2 linked regions of the Aureimonas sp. SA4125 genome follow. The protein of the gene in region 1 interacts with the protein of each later gene in a pairwise test. Links are inferred from orthologs where the notes say so. Each region holds a gene or a part of one and is shown on either strand. Other genes may lie near its edges. The genes, in order: Sa4125_RS15330 and ftsH.

Region 1 (12,110 bases):
GTCATCGTGTTACACCGCTCTGGAAGCCTCACCGCTGCTTCCGATCTTTCGGAAGGCTGCATGCGGATCGCTGATTATTCTGGAAGGAGCCCGAAATCCGGGCAATAAAAAAGGCCCCTGAAGGGCCTTGAGAAGCGTACACGTGGCTTTCGCCGGCCGGCCCTCAGACCGTCTCGCGTGTACGCCAACCTACTACAATAAGATTCTTGCTCATGAGCGAAAGACTATTCCGACTTCGCCCGCGCGTCAACGCAGAAACAGGAACACCTGTGCTGCACTGCGTCATCCGGTCAGGTCGGTGTTGATGCGCCGGTACCGCGCCTGCGCCAGCGCATAGAGACCGAAGGCCGCAAGACCCAGCCCCGTCGCGGCCAGGTAGACCCATCCGTAGCTCCACCCCGCCAGAGCGTCGAGAGCCGTCGCAAGCCCCGGCTTGTCCCCCTCGGCATAGGACGCTGCACCGGTGACGAGCAGGAAGGCGAGCAGCAGGAATGTCAGCCCGCGGGCGATCAAGCCGGCCTGGAAGACGGTCTTCATCCAGCGTTTGTCCTGGGGAAGTTGCATGTATTTCTCGAAGCCAGCCGTCACGCCCTTGGCGACGTGCGCCGCGCCGACGCCGGTCATCAGCGCCGCGATGGCATAGGTGGCGATCTGCCCGTAGCCGGCCGCGTAGGTCCTGGCGAGAGCCTCGTCGAGGAAGCCACCGCCCTCGGACCTGCTGCCGACGAGGAGAAGGGCGGCGAAGAGCGCGAGGGTACCGTAGGAGAATGCGCTGCCGACAAGCCCCGCCCGGACGGCCAGCCCCTTGGCGCCCGTGCCGTGATGGTCGAGATCGAACCCCGCCTGGAGAAGCCTCCAGACGACGAAGGCGACCAAGGCGGCGACGAGGACCAGGAGCAGGATGGACCCGCCGGTGGTGCCGAACACCGTCCGCACCGCATCCTTCGAATCCATCGTCCGCCCGGTCGCATAGGCCGCCTTGAAGGCGAAATAGCCGATCACGAGATAGACAAGCCCGCGCGCCGTATAGCCGATGCGCGCGGCGCCTTCGAGGAAGCCGCTGGCCCGATCGATCACCTGTTCGCCCATCATCGCACCTGCTCTCCGCGTCCGGCTCGATCGACCGAGCGACGTACAAGATGAGCAATAGGGCAGCGCTCCGGATTTGGCACCCCGGCGGTCGCGAGATCACGCGTGGATGCGATTGCGACCGGCTTGTTTGGCATTGTAGAGATTGACGTCGGCGCGCTTCAGCAGGTCCGCAGGATCGAAGGTTCCCCCGCCCTGCGCGATGGCGAGGCCGACCGACATGGTGATGCGGAGGCGGACATTGCCGACGTCCAGCCCGAGGCGCTCGACGGCCAATCGCAGGCGCTCGGCAAACGCCCAGAGCGCTTCCCGTTCCATGTTCGGAACGATCACGGCAAATTCCTCGCCACCAAGACGCGCCACGAAGTCATGGTGGCGCGTGTATTCGAGCAGGCACCGCGACACGGCGCGCAAAACCTCGTCGCCGACATCGTGACCATAGGTATCGTTGATGCTCTTGAAGTGGTCGAGATCGATGATCATCAGACCGACGGGCCGGCCAATTCGCGAAAACTCATCGAGATACTGCGCAAACGCCTCATCGAAATACCGCCGATTGTTGAGGCCGGTCATGCCATCGGTCAGTGCGGCGAGTTCCATCTCCGAAGATCGGCGACGCAAGTCGTCCGTCAGCATGTGAAGTTCGCCCTTTTCGCGCGACTGCGCCCGGATCATTGGGAGGACCAGAAACAGGCAGATCGCCACGGCCACGGCGAGCATCAACTCGGCACCAAGGCATAGCCTCTGGACGAAATCGGCGATCAGCAGATCCTCCGGGGAAGCGCCTGGCGGCATCTCGGAGAACTGGCTGAGGAGGACATAGACAAGCGCGACCGCGCCGGAGATCGGCAGCAGCAGCGCAAGAACCGCGATTTCTGCCTTCCTCGAACTCATGGGTTCCATTCGCCTGCCGCACTGGGAGTCAGCGTAGGCCAGTGAGCGTTTAACCAGCCTTAAGGCTCTCAATCAAATCTCGGCGATCTCTGTCGGAAAGTGCGGTCATTCTCAGCCAGTCGTCACCCAGTTGGTGCCGGAACCAGGTGTCCTGCCGCTTGGCATATTGCCGGCTTCGCGTGACGGCCCGATCCCGGGCTTGCGCGAGCGACATCTCGCCCCTCAGATGCGCGTTCAGTTCGGCGACGCCGATTGCCTTGCCGGCGGTCCCGGCAAGCGCATCGGGAATGGAAGCCAACGCCCTCGCCTCCTCGATGGCGCCTGCCGCGAGCATCATGTCGAAGCGCAGGGCAATGCTCTCGCGCAGCAAGGGGCGCGGCGGCGTCAAAAGGATCTTCATTGACTTCGTGGTGTCCAAAAGCGGCCGGCCGGCGCCCCGCTGCAGATCGGCCAGGCGACCACCAGACGCCTGTCCGATCTCGAGGGCCCTGAGAACGCGCTGCGAATCTCCCGGCCTGATCCGCTCCGCCGCCGCCGGATCGCGCCGCGCGAGGTCCTCGTGCAGACGTTCCGGGCCGACGTCGACGAGACGCTGGCGCCAGGCGGCGCGAATGGAAGGCGGAACGACCGGCATGTCGTCGATGCCCCCGAGAAGGGCACGAAAGTAGAGCCCGGTGCCACCGCAGACGATGGGCGTGCGCCCGGAACGGCGGAGATCGCAGAGGAGATCAGCCGCATCCCGTGCCCAGGCGCCGACGCTGTAGTTGGTGTCGGGATCGACATGGCCGTAGAGCCGGTGGTCTGCGTCCGCGCGGTCTTCTGCCGTCGGCTGCGCGCTGAGAATGGGGAGACCGGCATAGACCTGCATCGAATCGGCGTTGACCACGACGCCGTCGACAGCGCGGGCCAGATCGAGCGCCAGGCGCGACTTGCCGCTGGCGGTCGGCCCGGCTATCAGGACCGACTGTATTTCACCGCTTGCCAGAGACATTTGCCGCCATGGTCGTCGCTACGCTCATTTCCGCCCGTCGCGAGGCCTGCCTTAGCGAAAGCTTTGCCCGCCAGACCGCGACCCGCCTCGGCGGAGACCTGATCTGGCTGGAGCGCGGTGTCGCCTGCGACATCCACCTCGCCGTCCCGCCCGGCGAGTTCGCCCTCCGCGATCTCGAGGACAGCGCCCGCGAGGCTCGGGTCGACTGCGTCGTGCAGGAGGCAGTCGGACGGCGCAAGCGCTTTCTGATCGCCGACATGGATTCGACGATGATCGGCGAAGAATGCATCGACGAGCTCGCCGACGTCATCGGCCTGAAGGACACGGTGGCGGAGATCACCGCGCGGGCGATGAACGGCGAGATCGCCTTCGAACCGGCCCTGCGCGAGCGCGTCGCGCTTCTGGCCGGGTTGCCCGAGCGGATCATCGCCGAGGTCATCGACAGCCGCATCACTCTTGCCGAGGGCGGGCGCGAGCTGGTCGCGACCATGCGTGCGAACGGCGCCTACACGGCGCTCGTTTCGGGCGGGTTCACAGCCTTCACGAAGGTCGTCGCCGCCCGGCTCGGCTTCGACGAGACCCGCGCCAACCGTCTGGTGATCGAGGACGGACATCTCACCGGCACGGTCGCCGAGCCGATCCTCGGCCGGGAAGCGAAGATCGAAGCCCTCCGCGAGATCGCCGCGGCGCGCGGCCTCGGCGTGCGCGATGCGCTGGCGGTTGGCGACGGAGCCAACGATCTGGGAATGATCGGCATCGCCGGAACCGGCGTCGCGATCCACGCCAAGCCGAGCGTCGCGGCCGCGGCACCCTTCCGCATCGACCACGGCGACCTCACCGCGCTCCTGTTCATGCAAGGCTACGGCACCGCCGACATCGTCAGATGATCTTCCAGACCGCGAACAGGAACCTGCTCGTCCTTGGCTGACAGCCCCCGCAGGGGATGGCTGTGCCGAGGCGATCGGCGCCGATCACCGGCGTGACCGGATTGGAAAACTCAGCCGAGCGTCCCCCTTCCGACGATCGTCCTCAGTCGGAAGATCGTCCTCAGTCGATCGGGACGACGACGAATCGCAGCTCGCCGCCGGACGAGGCCAGAAGCAGGAGAGCGTTCTTGCGCCCGGCCGATTTCAGCTCGGCGATCTTCTTCTCGACGTCCGCGGCCTTGCCGACCTTTTCCTGCGCGACTTCCTTGATGACCGTGCCGGGCTCGATGCCCTTCTCGGCAGCGCCCGAAACCGGATTGACCGCGGTGACGACGACGCCGGCGACGTCTGCGCCGAGGGAATACGTGGTCCTTGCCTCCGCGTCGATATCGGCGATCGTCATCCCGAGAGTCTCGATGCCGGCGACCTTGGCGGCTCCGGGCTGCTCCGGCGTGGTCGGCGCTTCTTCCGACTCGGTCATCAGCTTCTCGCCGTCCTCCAGCCGCCCGAGCGTCACGTCGACATCGACCTCCTGCGTCGGATCGGTGGTCTTTGCTTCCTTGCGCAGCAGCTTGACCGCCACCTTCTTGCCGACCGGCGTCTCGGCGACGATGCGCGGCAGATCGCGCGACGTGGCGATCTCCTGGCCATCGAAGCTGACGATCACGTCCCCGACGCGCAGCAACCCGTTGTCGGACGGACCGCCCGGAACGACGCCCATGACCAGTGCGCCCTTGGCCGCGGGAAGACCGAGGCCCTCGGCGATCTCCTCGCTGACTTCCTGAAGCCGTATGCCCAGCCAGCCGCGGCGCGTCTCGCCGAATTCGCGCAGTTGATCGATGACGTTGGTCGCAATCTCGGACGGAATGGAAAAGCCGATGCCGATCGAGCCGCCGGTCGGCGAGATGATCGCCGTGTTGATGCCGACGACGTCGCCGTTCATGTCGAACAGCGGGCCGCCTGAATTGCCGCGATTGATGGCCGCGTCGGTCTGGATGAAATTGTCGTAGGGTCCGGCATTGATGTTGCGGCCACGCGCCGAGACGATGCCGACGGTGACCGAGCCGCCGAGGCCGAACGGATTGCCGATGGCCATGACCCAGTCGCCGATGCGCAGCTTTTCGGACTCGCCGAACTTTACCGACTTCAGCGGTGTTTTCGGCTCGACCTTGAGGACGGCGATATCCGTCTTCGTATCGACGCCGACGAGCTCGGCGGTCAACTTCGATCCATCGGCGAAATTGGCGGTGATCTCGTCGGCATCGGCGATGACGTGGTTGTTGGTGATGATGAAGCCGGCGGGGTCGATGACGAAGCCCGAACCCAGCGACTGCACCTTTCGAGACCCCGAACCGTTGTCGTCCTTCAGGAGATCGTCGAAGAAGTCCTGGAGAGGCGAGCCTTCCGGCGCCTCCAGCGGCGGGATCCCGCGCCCCGCAGCCTCGATCGTCTGCGAAGTCGAGATGTTCACGACCGCGTCGAGCAGGCCTTCGGCGACGTCGGCAACCGATGCCGGTCCGCGGGACGTCGGCCCGGATATCGCAGGCACGCCCGGCGCAGTCGGATCGACGGTCGTCGCCGGCGGAACCTGCGGCGCGATGACCTGGCCTTCCGGCGGCGGTTCGATCACCCCCTGGGCGGCGGCGGAGACAATCCCCATGAGGAGCATGCCACCGGCGACAGCGACGGACGACATTCGGCGGCGCGGAGCGGACATCATATTTTCCCGTGACTGAACGCCCGCGCAAACCGTGCGGGCAAGATGCCGTCGATCACGTCCCGGCTCCGCCAAGGCAAACCGAAAGCTGAGCCGAAATCAAGCAGATTGCGTTGCGCTGATGCGAAGGTGATCGCAACGCACAACAAAAAGGAGCACCGGCTTTCACCGGTGCTCCTCGATCGTGGCCTCTTTGTGCCGCGGGCCGAAAACGGCTTTACTGCGTTGGCGCGGGCACCGCGGCAGGTGTTTCCACCGGCGCGGCAGGCGCGGGTTCGGCGGTCGCCTCGGGCAGACCCGCGGGAGCGGCGGTGTCAGGCGTTGCCGGAGTCACCTCCTCCGCGGCGTCAGCCGGCGCAGGGGCTGCATCGGGTGCCGCGTCAGGCGCGGCAGGGGCCGCATCGACAGGCGTGGGCGATGCCACCGATGCCATGGCGCCGGCGGCTCCGTCGTTCTTGAAGTACTGGAAGAACTCCGAGTCCGGGCTCACCACCATCGTCGGCCCGCTTGCACCGAGCGCATTCTTGTAGGCCTGCATCGAGCGGAAGAACTCGAAGAACTCGCTGTTCCGGCCGTAGGAATTGGCCAGCGTCGCATTGCGTTCGGCCTGGCCCTCGCCCTGCAGCACCGCCGCATCGCGGCGCGCTCCGGCGACGAGTTCGGAAGCCTCGCGCTCGGTTGCCGCGCGGATCTGCCGCGCCGCGACCTGACCGTCGGCACGCAGTCTCTCCGCTTCGGTCAGACGCTCGGCGGCCATGCGCCGATAGGTATTCTCGGACACTTCCGACGTGAGATCCGTCCGGCTGATCCGAATATCTTCCAGACTGATGCCGAGAGCAGAGGCTTCCGGCCGCACCTGGTCACGGATCTCCACCATCATTTCCGCACGCGCCGCCGACAGCGCCGCATCGAAGCTGCGCTGGCCGTAGGTCGCACGAATGGCCGAGTTGAAGCGCGTCAGGAGACGCTGTTCAGCGACCTCGAGGCTGCCGCCCTGGACGCCATTCCGGAACTTCCGGGCGTCCTCGATGCGGTAGACCATGAAGGCATCGACCACATAGCGCGCGCCGCCCGAGACCTGGACTTCCAGATCGATGATGTCGGAACGCAGCAGCCGGTCCGGCAGCATCTGCACCGAATCGGCATTGGCGAAGGTGAAGGGCAGCTTCACGTAGAGGCCGGGCTCGGTCACCACGCGCTGGATCTGTCCGAACCTCAGCACCACGGCCTGTTCGCGTTCGTTGACGACGAAAAGCGAGTTCCAGATGAAGAACAGGGCGGCGACGGCGATGATTAGCACCGCATAGAAACGCTGGCTCATCAGTTGGTCCCCTGGTCTGCGGTGGGCGTCGTGACGGTGCGACCGGTCTGGTCGGCAGCACGGTTGGTAGCCGCGGTCGCGTTGGCGGCGGGCTGGCCCTGAAGGCTGCCGAGCGGCAGGTAGGGAACCACGCCCTGCTGACTGACGGCGCCGTCCACCAGAACCTTCTTGGAGTCGCCGTAGACACCTTCCATCGTCTCGAGGAAGAGTCGGCGACGGGTGATCTCGGGTGCCTTCTCGTACTCGTCGAGGATGTCGGCGAAGCGACGCGATTCACCCTCGGCGTCCTGGATCAGGCGGTTCTTCTCCGCCGCTGCGTCTTCGCGAATCTGCAGAGCCTCACCACGCGCCTGGCCGAGCTGCTGATTGCGGTAGAGGCTGGCTTCCTCGACGAACCGGATCTGGTCCTGTCCCGCACGCTGCACTTCCTCGAAGGCCGTCGCGACCTGCTCCGGCGGCGCCGCATCCTCGATCGAAACGCCGGAAATCCGGATGCCCGCGCCGTAGCGATCGAGCGCGTCCTGGATGATCGCCCGCACCGATTCGGCAATGCCGGCGCGGTTGTCGCGGAACACCTCGTCGACGGGACGACGACCGACGACCTCGCGCATGGCGCTCTCGGAGACCTGCCGCAGCATGCCCTGGGGGTCGTCGACGTTGAAGAGATAGTCCTGCGGCCGGTCGATGCGGTAGAGCACCGAGAACTGCACGTTGACGATGTTCTGGTCGCCCGAGAGCATCAGGCCGGCGGCGTTGCTTCCGCCAGCTTCACCGCCCGCGCGGCCGATGGCGAGCTGGTTTTCCACCGCCGGGACGGTGGCGAAGGTTTCGAGCGGCCAGAGGGTGAAGTTCAGTCCCTCGCTGGCCAGCTGCTCGCGCGGCTTGCCGAGAAATATCTTCACGCCGTATTCGCCGGGTTGTACCATATGGATGGCGTTGAAGGCCCAGATCACGGCCAGAAGAATAAGGACAAGTCCGCCGAGGGCAAAGCCGCCGCCGCTGCCCCCGCTGCCGGGACCACCGCGGCCGCCGCCGCCGCCCCCGCCTGGAATAGCCCGGCGCAGACGATCCTGGCCGCGCCTGAGGATTTCCTCCAGATCGGGTGACGTGTTGCCGCCGGGACGCGGGCCTTGTGGTCCTTGTCCCCAAGGCCCGCCGCCATTCCCGCCGCCGCCGCTTTTCCAGCCACCGCCGCCACCCGTCTGATTACTCCAGGGCATGCATGTCCTCTCGCCTGATATCATGAAGCGGGAAAGCGGCCACGTGTCGCGCTCGGTCCCCTAGGGTCCTCTTATAGGAATTGGGTTTCCGGCTTTCAACGCGTGCCAGGCAATTAGGCGCATCGCCGTCACATCTGCGGCGAATTTGCGCGGCTATGGATAAAATCCAGCCTCCGCGACGGCGCAACCGACGTTTTCTTTACGGCGTGCTGCGCCGGTCATAGGTGACGAAGCGGCTGGCTACGCTGTCGCGCTCCCCCGCCGGAACGGCCTGCGCGGCAACGACCTCCCAATCGGCGGGATCGATCGCCGGAAACCGGGCGTCGCCCAAGGGTTCACAGGCGGCATGCGTCACGTAGAGACGGTCGGTGCAGGGCAGGAACAGCGCATAGATTTCGGCACCGCCGGCAATCACGATTTCGGCGGCGCCCCGTGCTTCGGCAAAGTGGGTTGCCAGCGCCAACGCTTCCTGCGGCGACGACACGCGATGGGCGCCTGGCAGAGGCAGGGCGCTCGCGCGGGTCAAGACGATGGAATCGCGCCCGTCGAGAGCGCGCCCGATCGATTCGAACGTCTTGCGCCCCATGATCATCGGCTTACCCATGGTCAGCCGGCGATAGCGCCCGAGATCGGTCGACAGCGACCAGGGCATGGCGCCGTCCCGCCCGATTACCCGGTTCTCGGCCATGGCGACGACGCAGACCAGCCGCGTCACGAAGCGTGTCCGCGGCTCGAACGCCGGCAGGCTATCCCTCGTCTCCGCATTCTCGTGGTCGGACGAGCGTGCAAAAGACGATGCTGAACGGTTTTCGGATGCCGCATTCTGCTCCAGACGTCACACCGATGCACACCCTCACGGCATCACTCCCCATCCCATTTGTGCGATAGTCGGTCGCACAAGGAGGTCGCCGCAGAGGAACGTAAGGCGTGCGGATGTCAGGGGCAATGTTGCGAGAAGGCGGGCCAATCTGTCATCCGCTGCCATTCGTGCCCGAGTTTTCACGGCTTTTCTGTCGCTCGACCGAGCCGGTGATGCGCGGGCAGCCCTGCCCTCAACGATTGGATCGTCTGGCGCGGGCGAAGCGCGTACCCTTACAGGCGCTGCAGCGTAACGGGTGCGCGCAACCTGGCATGATTGACGCTGCGAGAATCTCTTCATTGCCGCTGCGGCTTTGCCGCGATGTCGGCCCCGCCCGCTTCCTCGGAAGGCTTGATTGCCGTAGAGAGCGGCGGCGGACATCTGCTCGCACACGCCCAGGGAGACAGCGCAATTGGATAGGTTCACTAGCGAGCAGCTCGCCGAGATCGAGGCCCTCCGCTCCATTCGGAACGCGACGTCCCGACCCGTTTCGGACGGCCTGGAAGAGGTCCTGCACACACCGTTCCCTGTCCTCGACCATGGGTTCGTGCGGGTCGTCGACTACATGGGCAACGACGACGCGGTCGTGCAGGCGGCTCGGGTCTCCTACGGTCGCGGCACGAAGCGGGTTTCCGAAGACCGCGGCCTCATCAACTACCTGCTCCGCCACTGGCACACGACGCCGTTCGAGATGGCCGAGATCAAGCTCCACGTGAAGCTGCCGATCTTCGTCGCGCGTCAGTGGATCCGCCACCGCATGGCGAGCGTGAACGAGTATTCCGCCCGCTACTCGGTCATGGACAGGGAATTCTACGTTCCCGAACGCGAGCACTTGGCGGCGCAGTCGTCCGTCAACAGGCAGGGACGCGGCGACGTTCTCGAAGGCGCCGAGGCCGACGAGGTCCTGGATCTGCTCCGGCGGGATGCAGAGCGGAACTACGATCACTACGCCGTGATGTTGAACGAGGAGGATGCCGGAACGCATCGGGCCGACCGGGCGGGCCTTGCTCGCGAGCTCGCGCGGATGAACCTCACGCTGAATTTCTATACCCAGTGGTACTGGAAGGCCGACCTGCACAACTTCATGAATTTCCTGCGCCTTCGTGCAGACCCGCACGCCCAGTACGAAATCAGAGCCTATGCGGACGTCATGCTGGGCATCATGGCCCGGTGGGTCCCGATCACCCATGAGGCCTTCCTCGAACACCGCATGGGCGCGGCGACCCTTTCAGCGTCGGCAGTTGCCTTGGTTCGCCGGATGATCGCCGGCGAACGGATCGATCAGTCCAACAGCGGCCTCAGCAAGCGGGAATGGGGCGAACTGGCATCTGTCCTGGGGTTTGACGCCTCGTAAAAGGTCACGCGATCCTGGCGATAGTCGCGATGGAGACGTTTCCTGATGCCCAGTGCGTTTGGGGCCGCGGATCCCGCGTCCGGTGAAGTCCACAGTGCCAGGGGATCGACGACCGCCGCCCAGTGACACGGTCGCCAATCACGAAAGCTGCGCGAGACTGAGAGTTGCAAATTCGAATCCGGCCAGCAATTAGGGAGGAAACGTTCTGGCATCATTCGCCCGGACCCCGCGTACGGAGATGAGATGACCAAGACCGCGACCGTGCCACCTATGTCCTCGGGCATCCCGGGCCTGGACGAAATTCTCCGCGGAGGACTGCCGCCGTCCAACCTGTACATGCTCCAGGGCGCCCCTGGAGCAGGCAAGACGACCGCCGCTCTCCAGTTCCTGCGCGCCGGCGTCGAAGCGGGCGAAAAATGCATCTATGTGAGCCTCTCGCAGACAAAGGCGGAGCTGGAGAGCATCGCCATCTCGCACGGATGGACACTCAAGGGCATCAGGGTCGAGGAGCTGTCCGCTTCGGACACGGTGAGCGGGGCCTCGGACCAGACGATCTTCCAGACGGCGGAACTGCGGCTCGACGAGACGAGGCAGGCGATCGAGCGAGCCATCGAGGAGCACAAGCCACGCCGCCTGGTCTATGATTCCCTGCTCGAGATCCGGCTGATTACGGGCGATTCACCGCGGTTCCGGCGCGAGCTGATCGGCTTCAAGGCTTTTCTTGCCAAGCGCAACGTGGTCGCGCTGCTTCTCGATACGCAGAACGGGGAGGCGATGAACGGCGAGGAGGTCGAGGGCATTGCCCACGGCGTCATCCGCTTCCACAAGTCGCTGGAGGATTACGGCGCCGTCCGGCGGCGCATCGAGGTCAGCAAGATGCGGGGCGTACCGATCGCCGACGGGTACCACGACATGGCGATTCGCGAGGGACACGGCGTCGTCGTCTTCCCGCGCATCATTCCCGGTTCGGCCATCGAGGAGTCCAAGCCGGAGCTCATCAAGTCCGGCGTTGCGATGCTTGATGACATGTTCGGTGGGGGGCAGGAGTCGGGAACCATCACGCTTGTGATCGGCCAATCCGGCACCGGCAAATCCACAATGGCCTCGCTGTATTCGAAGGCGGCCCTGGAACGAGGAGAGAGTGTCGCGCTCTTTCTGTTCGAGGAGCGCCTGGAGACTTTCTTCAGGAGATCCGAGGGCCTCGGCATGAGCCTGCGCCCCTTCCACGAAAGTGGAAAGCTGATCATCCGCGACTTCAATCCGAACGAGATTTCGCCGGGCGAATTCGCACAGGTCGTGCAGGGCATCGTGTCATCCGAAAAGTGCCGCGTGGTCGTGATCGACAGCTTCACCGGGTATCTAAACTCGCTTCCGAACCGCGAGAAGGCGGTGCGGGATATCCAGTCCCTGTTGAAGTATCTGGCGCGGGCCGGCGTTCTCACGATGCTCATCGTCGCCCAGCACGGCCTGTTGGGGCAGAATGTCGCGATCGACGTTGATGTCAGCTTCCTCGGTGACACCGTTTTGCTGTTGCGCATCGCCGAGCACGACGGACGGTTGCGCCGCAATATCACCGTCGTCAAAAAGCGACACGGCCCCCACGACCTCGACGTCCACGAGCTCTTCATCAAGAGCTCCGGCATCAGCGTCGTCCCATACAATCCGCTTCCGGAAACGTGAACGCTCCGGAAAGCGATGACGCTTCGGCGCTGGACCATGTTTTGGTCCTGGCGCCGTAT
Region 2 (12,100 bases), 2.4 Mb from region 1 along the record:
GAAGGCCGCCGGTGGCGGCGCCAAACGGTCCAACCAGCAGGCTTCGCTCGGCAGCGAGCGGACGACGGGCACGAAACTGTCGCGCAGCCAGCTCGGCGAGATCCAGGGGCTTCTCAACGAGCAGATGCGGCGTTGCTATTCGGTGCCGGGCGGCGGCACCGAAGGCGACGAGATGAAGGTCTCGATCCGCATCCAGTTCGATCCCTCGGGCGCCATCGTCGGCGCGCCGGACATCGTCGCCGGCGGCGGTGGCTCGGGCGCCGCCCGCATCGCGGCGGAGGCTGCGGTGCGCGCCATCAGGCGTTGCGCGCCCTTCAACCTTCCGGCGGAGATGTATGCCGGGGGCTGGGAGGACACGACCCTCAATTTCGACCCCAGCGCCATGTACTGATTTTTCCGATCCATCGCCGCGGCGAGCCACGGACGGCCGGAGCGGCTCGGGCAAGGCCCGCCACGCCGCCAGCGTCCCGAATGCAACGAAGGTCCCGACATGAAATTTGACTTCAAGGCGGCGCTGGCCGCCATCGCACTCCTGATCGGCGGCACGTTGATGCCGGCCCAGGCGGCGATCAACATCGACATCACCAGCGGCAACGTCGATCCCCTGCCGATCGCCATCAACCAGTTCCAGGCCAAGGGTCAGGTCGGCGCGCAGATCATGCAGGTCGTCAATGCCGACCTGAAGCGGTCCGGCCTGTTTGCCCCGATCGACCCCGCCGCCTTCATCCAGAAGGATCTGGGCCCCGACGTCGCGCCGCGCTTTGCCGACTGGACCGTCATCAACGCCCAGGCGATCGTCACCGGCAAGGTCACGCCGGAGGCCGACGGCCGCCTGCGCGTCGAGTTCCGGCTCTGGGACACCTTCGCCGGCACGCAGCTCGACGGCCAGCAGTTCTACACGACGCCCGACAACTGGCGCCGCGTCGCGCACATCATCGCCGACGCGATCTACGAGCGGCTGACGGGCGAGAAGGGCTATTTCGACACGCGCGTCGTCTTCGTCTCGGAAAGCGGACCGAAGACGCAGCGCGTCAAGCGTCTGGCGATCATGGACCAGGACGGCGCCAACGTGAACTACCTCTCCGACGGCAGCGACCTCGTCCTGACCCCGCGCTTTTCGCCGAGCCGCCAGGAAATCACCTACATGTCCTTCGGCAAGTCGGAGCCGCGGGTCTATCTCCTGCAGCTCGAGACCGGCCAGCGCGAGGTCGTCGGCAACTTTCCCGGCATGACGTTCGCGCCGCGCTTCTCGCCGGACGGGCAGAAGGTGGTGATGAGCCTGCAGCAGGACGGCAACGCCAATCTCTACGCCATGGACCTGCGGTCGCGCGCCACGACCCGGCTGACCTCGACCACGGCCATCGATACCTCGCCGTCCTTCTCGCCCGACGGCGCCCGCATCGTGTTCGAAAGCGATCGCGGCGGCCGGCCGCAGCTCTACATCATGGGCGCCGACGGCGGGGGCCAGCAGCGCGTCTCCTTCGGCGACGGCTCCTACTCGACCCCCGTCTGGTCGCCGCGCGGCGACCTCATCGCCTTCACCAAGCAGACCGGCGGCCAGTTCCAGATCGGCGTCATGCGCCCGGATGGCTCGGGCGAGCGCATTCTCACCTCCGGCTTTCACAACGAGGGCCCGACATGGGCGCCGAACGGGCGGGTGCTGATGTTCTTCCGTGATCCACAGGGCGGCACCGGACCGCAGCTCTATTCGATCGACCTCACCGGCCGCAACGAGCAGAAGGTGACGACGCCCGGATACGCGTCCGACCCTGCCTGGTCGCCCTCGCGCGAGTAGCCGCAGGGATCTGGAGATCCCAGGACGGCGTTGCCCCGCTGCAACAACCCGGCAGGGAAAAACGGCATCCCAGACGACGGAGGCGGTCCCCACGAGAACCGCCTTCGTCTCGACTCAAACCCTGTCCAGCCATTGCCCTGGCCTCGTGCTGCATCAGCGATGGTTTCCGAGCGTTTACTTCGCTTTAAGGTCGATTAGGGTAAACGTCTTCCAACACGAATTCATCTGATTTGAAGGAGCTGGCCATGAGCCGGATCGCCGTATTGGCCCATAGCCGCATCGCACTCGCCCTGATGGCGGCCCTCGCCCTGGCCGGTTGCGCCAAGAAGAACGGCGGCCTGCCGGACAACGCGAACGGCCTCGGCCTCAACGGCGCCAACGGTGGCTTGGGTGGCGCCGGCGGCGTCGGTGGTTCTGCCGCACCGGGCACCAGCCAGGACTTCACCGTCAATGTCGGCGACCGCATCTTCTTCGACACCGACTCCTCGGTCGTCCGCGCCGATGCGCAGCAGACCCTGACGGCCCAGGCGCGCTGGCTGAACCAGTATTCGCAGTATTCGATCACCGTCGAGGGCCATGCCGACGAGCGCGGAACCCGCGAGTACAACCTTGCGCTCGGCGCGCGCCGCGCTTCGGCAACCCGCGATTTCCTCACCCGTCAGGGCGTCGCAGCGGCCCGCATGCGCACCATCTCCTACGGCAAGGAACGTCCGGTCGCCGTCTGCGACGACATCTCCTGCTGGTCGCAGAACCGCCGCGCCGTCACCGTCCTCAACGGCGCCGGCAGCTGACCGGCTTAACCACGCTCCTCATCGAATGATGCCGGCGGCCCTTCGGGGCCGCTTTCGTTTGCCGGGGCTCAATATCGCGTGCCGGATCTGCAGCAGGGATCTGCAGCAGGGATCTGCAGCAGGGATCTGCGGCAGGAATGCAACGGGGCACACTTTGGCCGCACTGCATTGCCCATGCTGGCCTGCGAGCGTCCGCCCGCGTAAGGAGAGGGCGCAGAGGCCCTCGGTGGCGGACGAGAGAGGACGAATTGCCCATGACGATGCTGACCCTGACCCGCTTCATGGCGACTGCGGCGGTCCTGATGACGGCCGCCCTTCCGGCCCACGCCCTGAAGCTGCCCCTCGACTTCGGCACGATGTCCGCGCCCCATCGCGCAGCTCCAGCCGCCCCTGCCGCACGCGTCGACGCACCGGTGCTTTACGCCCAGGCGAGCGATCCGGTGCAGCGCATCAACCAGCTGGAAGAGGACAACCGCCGGCTGAACGGCAAGCTCGAGGAACTGTCCTTCCAGGTGCTGCAGCTGCAGGAACAGCTGCGCAAGACGCAGGAGGACAACGAGTTCCGTTTCCAGGATTTGGAAGGAAAAGGCGAAAAGAGGACCGAGGCCGCACCGGCCCCTGCCGCGGCACCCACCGCCACCGCTGGACTGCCCTCCACTGCTCCGGCCGCTTCCGACACGGTGGCCTCGACCTCCGCGCCCACCGCCGGCAGCGGCGACGAGATCGGCGGTCTCCTCAGCGGGGGTCTCGACACCACCGGCCTTGGCACATCGGGGGCAACGCCTCCGGCGGCACCGGCGGCCGGGTCGACCACCGTCGCCTCGATCAAGCCCGGCAGCGAGGGCGAACTCTACGGCCTTGCCTACAATTACATGCTCGCCGGCGACTACAATCTCGCCGAGAACGCCTTCCGCCAGTATGCCGACACCTATCCCGATGCGGCGGATGCCCCGGATGCCCAGTACTGGCTCGGCGAAAGTCTGTTCCAGCAGGCGAAATACACCGATGCCGCCGAGGTCTTCCTGACCGCGCAGAAGACCCACCCGAAGAGCCCGAAGGCGCCGGAGATGATGCTGAAGCTCGGCATGTCGCTCGCCAAGCTCGACAACCGCGACACGGCCTGCGTCACCTTCAAGGAAGTCGCCAAGCGCTATCCGCAGATGAGCGCCAACGTGAAGAAGAAGCTGCAGGCGGAAGCGGCCGCCAGCAACTGCTGACGCTTGGCTCCGCCGCCGCCCGCCTCGACGGCTCTCTGCGGCGAAGTCTGTCGCTTCTGGGCCCGGGACCGCAGGGGGTCGTTCTTGCCGTTTCCGGCGGGCCGGACTCGCTGGCGCTGATGCGGGCAGCCGCGACCCTCGGCGCCCGCCGAGCCGATCTCGCCTTCCACGTCGTCACGATCGATCACGCCCTTCGCCCAGAATCGTCGGCGGAAGCCCTGGCCGTCGGAAAGGCCGCGGCCGACCTCGGTCTCCCCCACCTCGTTCGCCGCTGGACCGGTGCCAATCCTGGGGGAAATCTCCAGGGCAGGGCGCGCGCGGGACGATATGCGCTTCTTGCCGAGGCCGCGCGGGAAGTGGGTGCCGCGGCGGTCATGACCGGCCATCACCAGGACGACCAGATCGAGACGCATTTTCTGGCCGCCGCCAGGCAGGCCGGCAATCGCGGTCTTGCCGGAATGCGGGCTGAGCGCGCCCTGGCGCCGGGGCTCGTCCTGCTGCGCCCCTTTCTCGATATCCCCGGCGCGGCGCTGAAGGCTGCCGTGTGCGGCCTCGACCCCGTCGACGATCCGAGCAATCGCGATCCCCGCTTCGACCGTGCCCGCCTGCGCCATGTCCTTGCCGAGAGGGGTTTCGACCGGGCCGCCGTCCTCCAGGCGATTGCCGGTCATGCCGCGACGCGCGATGCGGCCGACCAACGGCTCGCCGCGGCTTTGGCCCGCCTGCAGGCGAGTGGGCAGTTCTCTCTTTGCCCGCTCGGAACGCTCCGTCTCGATCGCAGCGCACTTGCCGATATCGGCGGCGAGACGGCGATCGACCTCGTCGGTCGCGTCCTGCGCGTCGTCGGCGCCGGCGACTATCCGCCAGCCCATGGCGCGACGGCGCGCCTGCTCGAAAGGCTTCAAGGCGGCATCGGACGCCCTGTCGCGGCGACGCTCGGCGGCGCAAGCGTTGCCGGAACGCAGATGCTGGTCTTTGCGCGCGAATATGGTCGCGCCGGGCCGCCACCCGCCGCGATCGTCCCCGGCGGCCCGACCGTCTTCGACAGCCGGTTCACGGTCTTGAGCGCTGTGGGCAGGGCTGACGAGGCAGCCGTATCGCTGGTGCCGCTGGGCCGTCTCGGTCTCGGCAACGCGACCGAGCGGACGCTGCCCGTCGCGATCGATGTCGCGGGCCGGCCGGTTGCGGCGCCCGCCTGTCTTCACCGCAAACTCGGGCCCGGCCTGCACGATCTGGTGATTCGGGAGCGCCTGTCCTGGCGTCTTTTTGCCGATCTTCCCACGGACATGCCGGGAGCGCAGGGGGGATGCGGCCGCCATGCCGCCACCGGGGGTTAACCGGTGGGTGCGCAAATCGCCGCAAATGCGCCCGATGCAGTTGGCAAGCCGTGAGCATGCACCTATCTTCGCTCTAGCCGTTGCGGCAATATTCCAATTGCCCACGACGCGGATGTCAGGACCTCAAATGAACCAGAATTTTCGCAATATTGCGCTGTGGGCGATTATCGGTCTGCTGATCGTCGCGGTATTCCAGCTGTTTTCCAACGGCGCGCAGACGCAGGGCGCGACCAGCGTTCCCTATTCCAAGTTCCTCAGCGATGTCGACGCCGGCCGTGTTCGCGCCGTGACGATCCAGGGACAGCAGATCAGCGGCTCCTATACGGACGCCTCGACGCCCTTCCAGACCTATGCTCCGCAGGACGCGAACCTGATCGAGCGCCTCGAGGGCAAGAACGTCTCGATCACGGCGAGCCCGCCGAGCGACAACTCCAATCCGCTCTGGTCGATGATCCTGTCCTTCGGTCCGATCCTCCTCATCCTCGGCGTCTGGATCTTCCTGATGCGCCAGATGCAGGGTGGTGCCGGCGGCAAGGCGATGGGTTTTGGCAAGTCCAAGGCCAAGCTCCTGACCGAGGCACATGGTCGCGTGACCTTTGCGGACGTTGCCGGCGTGGACGAGGCCAAGCAGGATCTGGAAGAGATCGTCGAATTCCTGCGCGAGCCGCAGAAGTTCCAGCGCCTCGGCGGCAAGATCCCGCGCGGCGTCCTGCTCGTCGGCCCTCCCGGTACCGGCAAGACGCTGCTCGCTCGCTCGGTCGCGGGTGAGGCGAACGTGCCCTTCTTCACGATCTCCGGTTCCGACTTCGTCGAGATGTTCGTCGGCGTCGGCGCGAGCCGCGTGCGCGACATGTTCGAGCAGGCCAAGAAGAACAGTCCCTGCATCATCTTCATCGACGAAATCGATGCCGTCGGCCGCCATCGCGGCGCCGGTCTCGGCGGCGGCAATGACGAGCGCGAGCAGACGCTGAACCAGCTGCTCGTCGAAATGGACGGCTTCGAGCCGAACGAGGGCATCATCATCATCGCCGCGACCAACCGTCCCGACGTGCTCGACCCTGCGCTGCTGCGTCCGGGCCGGTTCGATCGCCAGGTCATGGTCTCGAACCCGGATGTCGGCGGCCGCGAGAAGATCCTGAAGGTTCATGTCCGCAACGTCCCGCTGGCACCGAACGTCGATCTGCGCACCATCGCGCGCGGCACGCCTGGCTTTTCCGGCGCCGATCTTGCCAACCTCGTCAACGAGGCGGCGCTGATGGCCGCCCGCCGTTCCAAGCGCCTCGTCACCATGCTCGAATTCGAGGATGCCAAGGACAAGGTGATGATGGGCGCCGAGCGCCGCTCGATGGCCATGACCGAGGACGAGAAGGCGCTGACCGCCTATCACGAAGCCGGCCATGCCCTGGTCGGCATCCACGAGCCTTTCAACGACCCGCTGCACAAGGTGACGATCATTCCGCGTGGCCGGGCGCTGGGCGTCACCATGAATCTGCCGGAGCGTGACCGGTACGGCATGCGCAAGAACGAGATGGAGGCGCGCCTCGCCATGATCTTCGGCGGCCGCGCCGCGGAAGAGATCATCTACGGTCTCGACAACGTGACCACCGGCGCCTCCAACGACATTCAGCAGGCGACGAACATGGCCCGCGCCATGGTGATGGAATACGGCATGAGCGAGAAGCTCGGCCGCCTGCGCTATCGGCAGAACCAGGAGGAGGTCTTCCTCGGGCATTCCGTCTCGCAGCAGCAGAACATGTCCGAGGACACCTCGCGGATGATCGACTCCGAGGTTCGCGGCATCATCGAAGCGGCCGAGAACAAGGCGCGCAAGATCCTGAACGATCATCTCGACGAACTGCACATCGTCGCCAAGGGCCTGCTCGAATTCGAGACGCTGTCGGGCGACGAAGTCCGCGACCTCATCGCCGGCAAGACGCTCGCCCGCGACATGGGCGACGACACGCCGCCCTCGCGCGGCTCGGCCGTGCCGAAGACGGGCTCGTCGCCGCGTCCCAAGGGGGCTCCCGACAGCCCGCTCGAGCCGCAGCCGTCGATCTGACAGGATATCCCGCGACGTGACGAAGGCGGCCCGCTCGGGCCGCCTTTTCGTTATGCGGTGGGTTTTGCGTCGTCGCCGGGGACATCTGATGTCTCGCTGACATTCTTTTTTACTTTTTGGGGCATGCTCTGCGCACTATGGGGCCGTTCGGGCCTGGCCAGATGATGTTCTCAAGGGATTGCCATGAGCAGAAAATTCTTCGGCACCGACGGCATCCGGGGCACCGCCAACACCTATCCGATGAATGCCGAGATCGCGATGAAGGTCGGCATGGCGGCCGGTATCGCCTTCAGGCGCGGCGACTACCGCCACCGGGTGGTGATCGGCAAAGACACGCGACTGTCCGGCTACATGATCGAACCGGCCCTCTGCGCCGGCTTCACGTCGGTCGGCATGGACGTTCTGATGCTCGGCCCGATGCCGACGCCCGCCGTCGCCATGCTCACCCGGTCGATGCGAGCCGATCTCGGCGTCATGATTTCCGCCTCGCACAATCCCTTCGAGGACAACGGCATCAAGCTTTTCGGGCCCGACGGCTATAAGCTGTCGGACGAGGTGGAGCTGCAGATCGAGCAGCTGGTCGGCGAAGACATGTCCTCGCGCCTCGTCATGGGTGACCGGCTCGGCCGCGCCAAGCGCTATGACGACGGCGGCCGCGACCGCTACATCGAATTCGCCAAGCGCACCTTGCCGAAGACGCTGACGCTGGATGGCCTGCGCATCGTCATCGATTGCGCGAATGGCGCGGCCTACAAGGTGGCGCCTGAAGTCCTGTGGGAGCTCGGCGCCGAGGTGATCCGTATCGGTGTTGAGCCGAACGGCACGAACATCAACCTGAATTGCGGCTCGACCAGCCCCGCTGCATTGTCGGCGAAGGTCAGGGAAGTGCGCGCCGACATCGGCATCGCTCTCGACGGCGACGCCGACCGCCTCATCATCGTCGACGAGAATGGCGACATCGTCGACGGCGATCAGCTGATGGCCGTCATTGCCGAATCCTGGGCCGAGGACGGACGTCTGGCCGCCGGGGGCATCGTCGCCACGATCATGTCCAATCTCGGCCTCGAACGCTTCCTCGGCGACCGCGGCCTGCAGCTCGCCCGGACCAAGGTCGGCGACCGCCACGTCGTCGAGCACATGCGCGAGCACGGCTACAATGTCGGCGGCGAGCAGTCGGGGCACATCATCCTGTCCGACTACGGCACGACCGGTGATGGGCTGATCTCGGCCCTGCAGATCCTGGCCGTGGTGCGCAAGTCCCGTGGCCTCGTGTCCGAGGTCTGCCGCAAGTTCGAGCCGGTGCCGCAGATTCTGAAGAACGTCCGCTTTTCCGGCGGCGAGCCGCTCGAGAGGACGCAGGTGCAGACGGCCATCAGTTCTGGTCGCGCACGTCTCGGCAATCACGGACGGCTCGTCATTCGCCCGTCCGGCACCGAGCCCCTGATCCGGGTCATGGCCGAAGGCGACGATCCGGTTCTTGTCGGCAGCGTCGTCGACGACATCATTGGTGCATTGAAGCAGGCAGCTGCCTAAACGTAACCGGCCCCTGAACTCAACTGTTTATTAACCAAGTTTTTTTACCGTCTTCGTTGAACGGTTGCTCGTGCGCAGCCGGGCCTCAGCGGGGATCAAGACATTGTCCAGGTATTCAGTATCGGCTGCGATCGTCGCGGCACTTCTGTCGGGGACGGCCAGCGTCCGGGCCGCCGATCTGATCGAGCCGGTCTACGAGGCGCCAGCGCCGCTGCCGGTTTCCACCTCGGGTTGGTATCTGCGCGGCGATGTCGGCTACGTCTTCAAGGGCAAGGCTTCGGGCGAGTGGGATTTCTGGAACCAGTTCCCGGGTGTCGAGGGCATCGACGACACCTATGACTACGACACCTTCAACCTCGACAGCACCGCGAGCTTTGGCGGCGGTATCGGCTACCGCTTCACCGATCAGCTGCGCACGGACGCGACGGTCGATTTCCTCAGGACCAATGTCGAAGGCGAGACGCCTTGCCCCTTCATGGTGCAGACCGATCCGAACGGCCTTGCACTGCCGTTTGACGCGGCGTGCGACCTGAAGGCATCGACCAAGGCCTCGGTCTGGACGGCCATGGCCAATGCCTATGTCGACATCGGCCAGTTCGGCCGGATCAATCCCTATATCGGAGCCGGCATCGGCGCGGCCCACGTGAAATACGAGGACGTCACAGAGGATCAGGTCTGCGGTGCTCCCTACAGCTGCCCGTATACGGGCGTGCACGAGGGACAGTCGAGCTGGCGCTTTGCTTCCTCGCTGATGGCCGGCGCGACCGTGGATATCACCGGACAGCTGAAACTCGATGCCGGGTACCGCTATACCCGCATCGAGGGCGGCGACGCCTACGGATACGACGCCGCCGACACGTCCTTTGGGGCGACCGGCGTGCAGGGCCGCGACGACGGCCTCAATCTCCACTCCGTGCGGGCCGGTCTTCGCTACGAATTCGGCGCGACGTCCTATGGCGATGCGCATTCCGGCGGATTGTCGTCTTACCGGTAAGCCTCGTCCCAGCAAGAGCGAGCATTCTCCACGATGAAATGATCGTCGTGGCAAGCATGGCTGCCGGCGTGCGGCAATGCATTGCCGCGGCCGTGCCTCCCTCGTGCAACACAGAGCGACAGGGCGCGAGAAAATGTTAACGTTAACAGACACAGTTAATCGTTGCTTAACGTTTCTACCACAGAGTGCTTTCGAGATCGCAATTCTCCGCCCATTGACAAAATGTTCATCGAAGGAAGAGCCAAGGCAATGAAGACTGTTGTCAAATCCCTGTTGCTGAGCGTGGCCGCCCTGGTGGCCGTCTCCCATGCCTCCTTGGCGGCTGACATTATCGAGCCGATCTATGAGGAGGTTCCGGAGATTGTCCCGGTCGAGGTCGGATCCGGCTGGTACCTGCGCGGCGACGTCTCCTACGACTTCAAGAGCGATCTCGACGCCGGCTACCGGACCTTCGGCCCGGTCGGTTGTCCCGGCGGATGCGGGATCGACCCGATCTATGACGACCAGGACTATGACGGCTTCGAAATCGAAGCCGGCGCCAATGTCGGGGTCGGTTTCGGCTATCAGTTCACCGACTACTTCCGTGGCGACCTGACCGCGCATTACTGGAAGGCCGACGTCAGCGGCACCGACGAGGGCGGCTTCGGCATCGACTGCTATGGCAATGCCATCACCGACGCGACCTGCCGCTCCAAGGACACCTCGAAGGTCTCGGCCTGGGAGCTGATGGCCAACGCCTATGTCGACCTCGGCACCTTCGCCGGGTTCACACCCTATGTCGGCGCCGGCGTCGGTGCCGTGCACGTCAAGTACGACGATTTCACCAACTCGTCCTACAGCGTCGTCGACGGCGCCGAGGGAGCCCTGGCCTACAGCGCGACCCATGCCGGTGCTTCCGACTGGCGCTTCGCCTACGCCCTGATGGCCGGCGCGTCCTACGACCTGACGCGCAGCCTGAAGGTCGACGTCGGCTATCGCTACGTCAATGTCGACGAGGGCGACATGTTCGCCTTCGACAGCTACACGGCCGGCTTCGGCGCGTCGGGCGCACAGGGCAAGGACGAGGGCTTCGATCGCCACACCATCCAAGCTGGCCTGCGCTACTCGCTGTTCTAGGCGCTGGTGCCACACTGAAACGACGAGGCCGGCGGGAGCGATCCCGCCGGCCTTGTCGTGTGTCGACCTTGCTGCGAAACGACCGATACAAAATTGTCGCTTGACCCGAAGCCGAGGGAAGCCTAGCCCCATGGATGGGACACATCCCCCCAACGGGATGCAATCTATCTGTGAGGATAGCCATATGGCGACTGCCGCAAAGCCGGACCTGCGTCCGCAAAATCCCCGATTCTCCTCCGGCCCCTGCGCCAAGCGACCCGGCTGGTCGCTCGACGCGCTCCAAGATGCCGCGCTCGGGCGTTCGCATCGCGCCAAGATCGGAAAATCCAAGCTTCAACAGGCGATCGACGAGACGCGCGAGATCCTCGGCGTGCCCGCCGACTACCGCATCGCCATCGTCCCGGCGTCGGATACCGGCGCGGTCGAGATGGCCATGTGGTCGCTGCTCGGCGCCCGCGGCGTCGACCTCGTCGCCTGGGAATCGTTTGGCGCCGGCTGGGTCACCGATGCGGTGAAGCAGTTGAAGCTGGCCGATGTCCGCACCCTCGAAGCCGGCTATGGCGACATCGTCGACTTCGCCACCGTGGATTTCGATCGCGACGTCGTCTTCACCTGGAACGGCACCACATCGGGCGTGCGCCTGCCGAACGGCGACGCGATCCCGGCCGACCGTGCCGGCCTGACGATCTGCGACGCGACCTCGGCCGCCTTCGCCCAGGACCTGCCTTACGACAAGCTCGATGTCGTCACCTTCTCCTGGCAGAAGGTGCTCGGCGGCGAGGCGGCGCACGGCATGCTGATCCTGTCCCCGCGCGCCGTCGAGCGGCTGCTCACCTACAAGCCCGCCTGGCCGCTGCCGAAGATCTTTCGCATGACCTCCGGCGGCAAGCTGATCGAGGGCCTGTTCAAGGGCGAGACGATCAACACGCCGTCCATGCTCTGCGTCGAGGACTATCTCGACGCGCTGGCCTGGGCCAAGACCGTCGGCGGCCTCGACGGGCTGAAGGCGCGCGCGGATGCCAATCTCGGCGTGATCGAAAACTTCGTCGCCGAAAATTCCTGGCTCGGCTTCCTCGCGACGTCGAAGGAAATCCGCTCCAACACCTCGGTCTGCCTGCAGTTCGTCGCGCCCGAAATCGTCGCGCTCCCCGCCGACGCGCAGGAGGCCTTCGCCAAGGGCGTCGTTGCGCTCCTGGAGAAGGAGGGCGTCGCTCTCGACATCGGTGCCTACCGCGATGCGCCGCCCGGCCTTCGCATC

The links.
Region 2: the proteins of Sa4125_RS15330 (region 1) and ftsH interact in binary tests that used the Escherichia coli proteins (3 or more experiments, as listed by UniProt). The link is inferred for Aureimonas sp. SA4125 from one-to-one orthologs.

The regions. Positions count from the first base shown.
Region 1 is NZ_AP025032.1:3,227,357-3,239,466, forward strand. Bases 4,887-7,886 are described here. They hold Sa4125_RS15330 (protease modulator HflC), read right to left. Parts: upstream 6,939-7,886; coding sequence 5,835-6,938; downstream 4,887-5,834. Other genes in these bases: Sa4125_RS15325 (Do family serine endopeptidase), read right to left, coding at 4,887-5,617; hflK (FtsH protease activity modulator HflK), read right to left, coding at 6,938-7,886. Also shown: Sa4125_RS15300 (acetolactate synthase 3 large subunit), read right to left, coding at 1-5; Sa4125_RS15305 (DUF1206 domain-containing protein), read right to left, coding at 283-1,092; Sa4125_RS15310 (GGDEF domain-containing protein), read right to left, coding at 1,189-1,983; tRNA (adenosine(37)-N6)-dimethylallyltransferase MiaA, read right to left, coding at 2,033-2,974; phosphoserine phosphatase SerB, read left to right, coding at 2,962-3,861; more of Sa4125_RS15325, read right to left, coding at 4,022-4,886; more of hflK, read right to left, coding at 7,887-8,158; Sa4125_RS15340 (dihydrofolate reductase), read right to left, coding at 8,358-8,873; thyX (FAD-dependent thymidylate synthase), read left to right, coding at 9,430-10,371; Sa4125_RS15350 (ATPase domain-containing protein), read left to right, coding at 10,615-12,051.
Region 2 is NZ_AP025032.1:840,174-852,273, forward strand. Bases 4,744-7,733 are described here. They hold ftsH (ATP-dependent zinc metalloprotease FtsH), read left to right. Parts: upstream 4,744-5,267; coding sequence 5,268-7,199; downstream 7,200-7,733. Other genes in these bases: Sa4125_RS03875 (hypothetical protein), read left to right, coding at 4,769-5,140; glmM (phosphoglucosamine mutase), read left to right, coding at 7,383-7,733. Also shown: Sa4125_RS03850 (hypothetical protein), read left to right, coding at 1-391; Tol-Pal system beta propeller repeat protein TolB, read left to right, coding at 551-1,795; peptidoglycan-associated lipoprotein Pal, read left to right, coding at 2,041-2,586; tol-pal system protein YbgF, read left to right, coding at 2,841-3,803; Sa4125_RS24130 (hypothetical protein), read right to left, coding at 3,737-4,708; more of glmM, read left to right, coding at 7,734-8,732; Sa4125_RS03890 (outer membrane protein), read left to right, coding at 8,836-9,726; Sa4125_RS03895 (outer membrane beta-barrel protein), read left to right, coding at 9,976-10,842; Sa4125_RS03900 (phosphoserine transaminase), read left to right, coding at 11,027-12,100. UniProt on the Escherichia coli protein: Acts as a processive, ATP-dependent zinc metallopeptidase for both cytoplasmic and membrane proteins. Plays a role in the quality control of integral membrane proteins.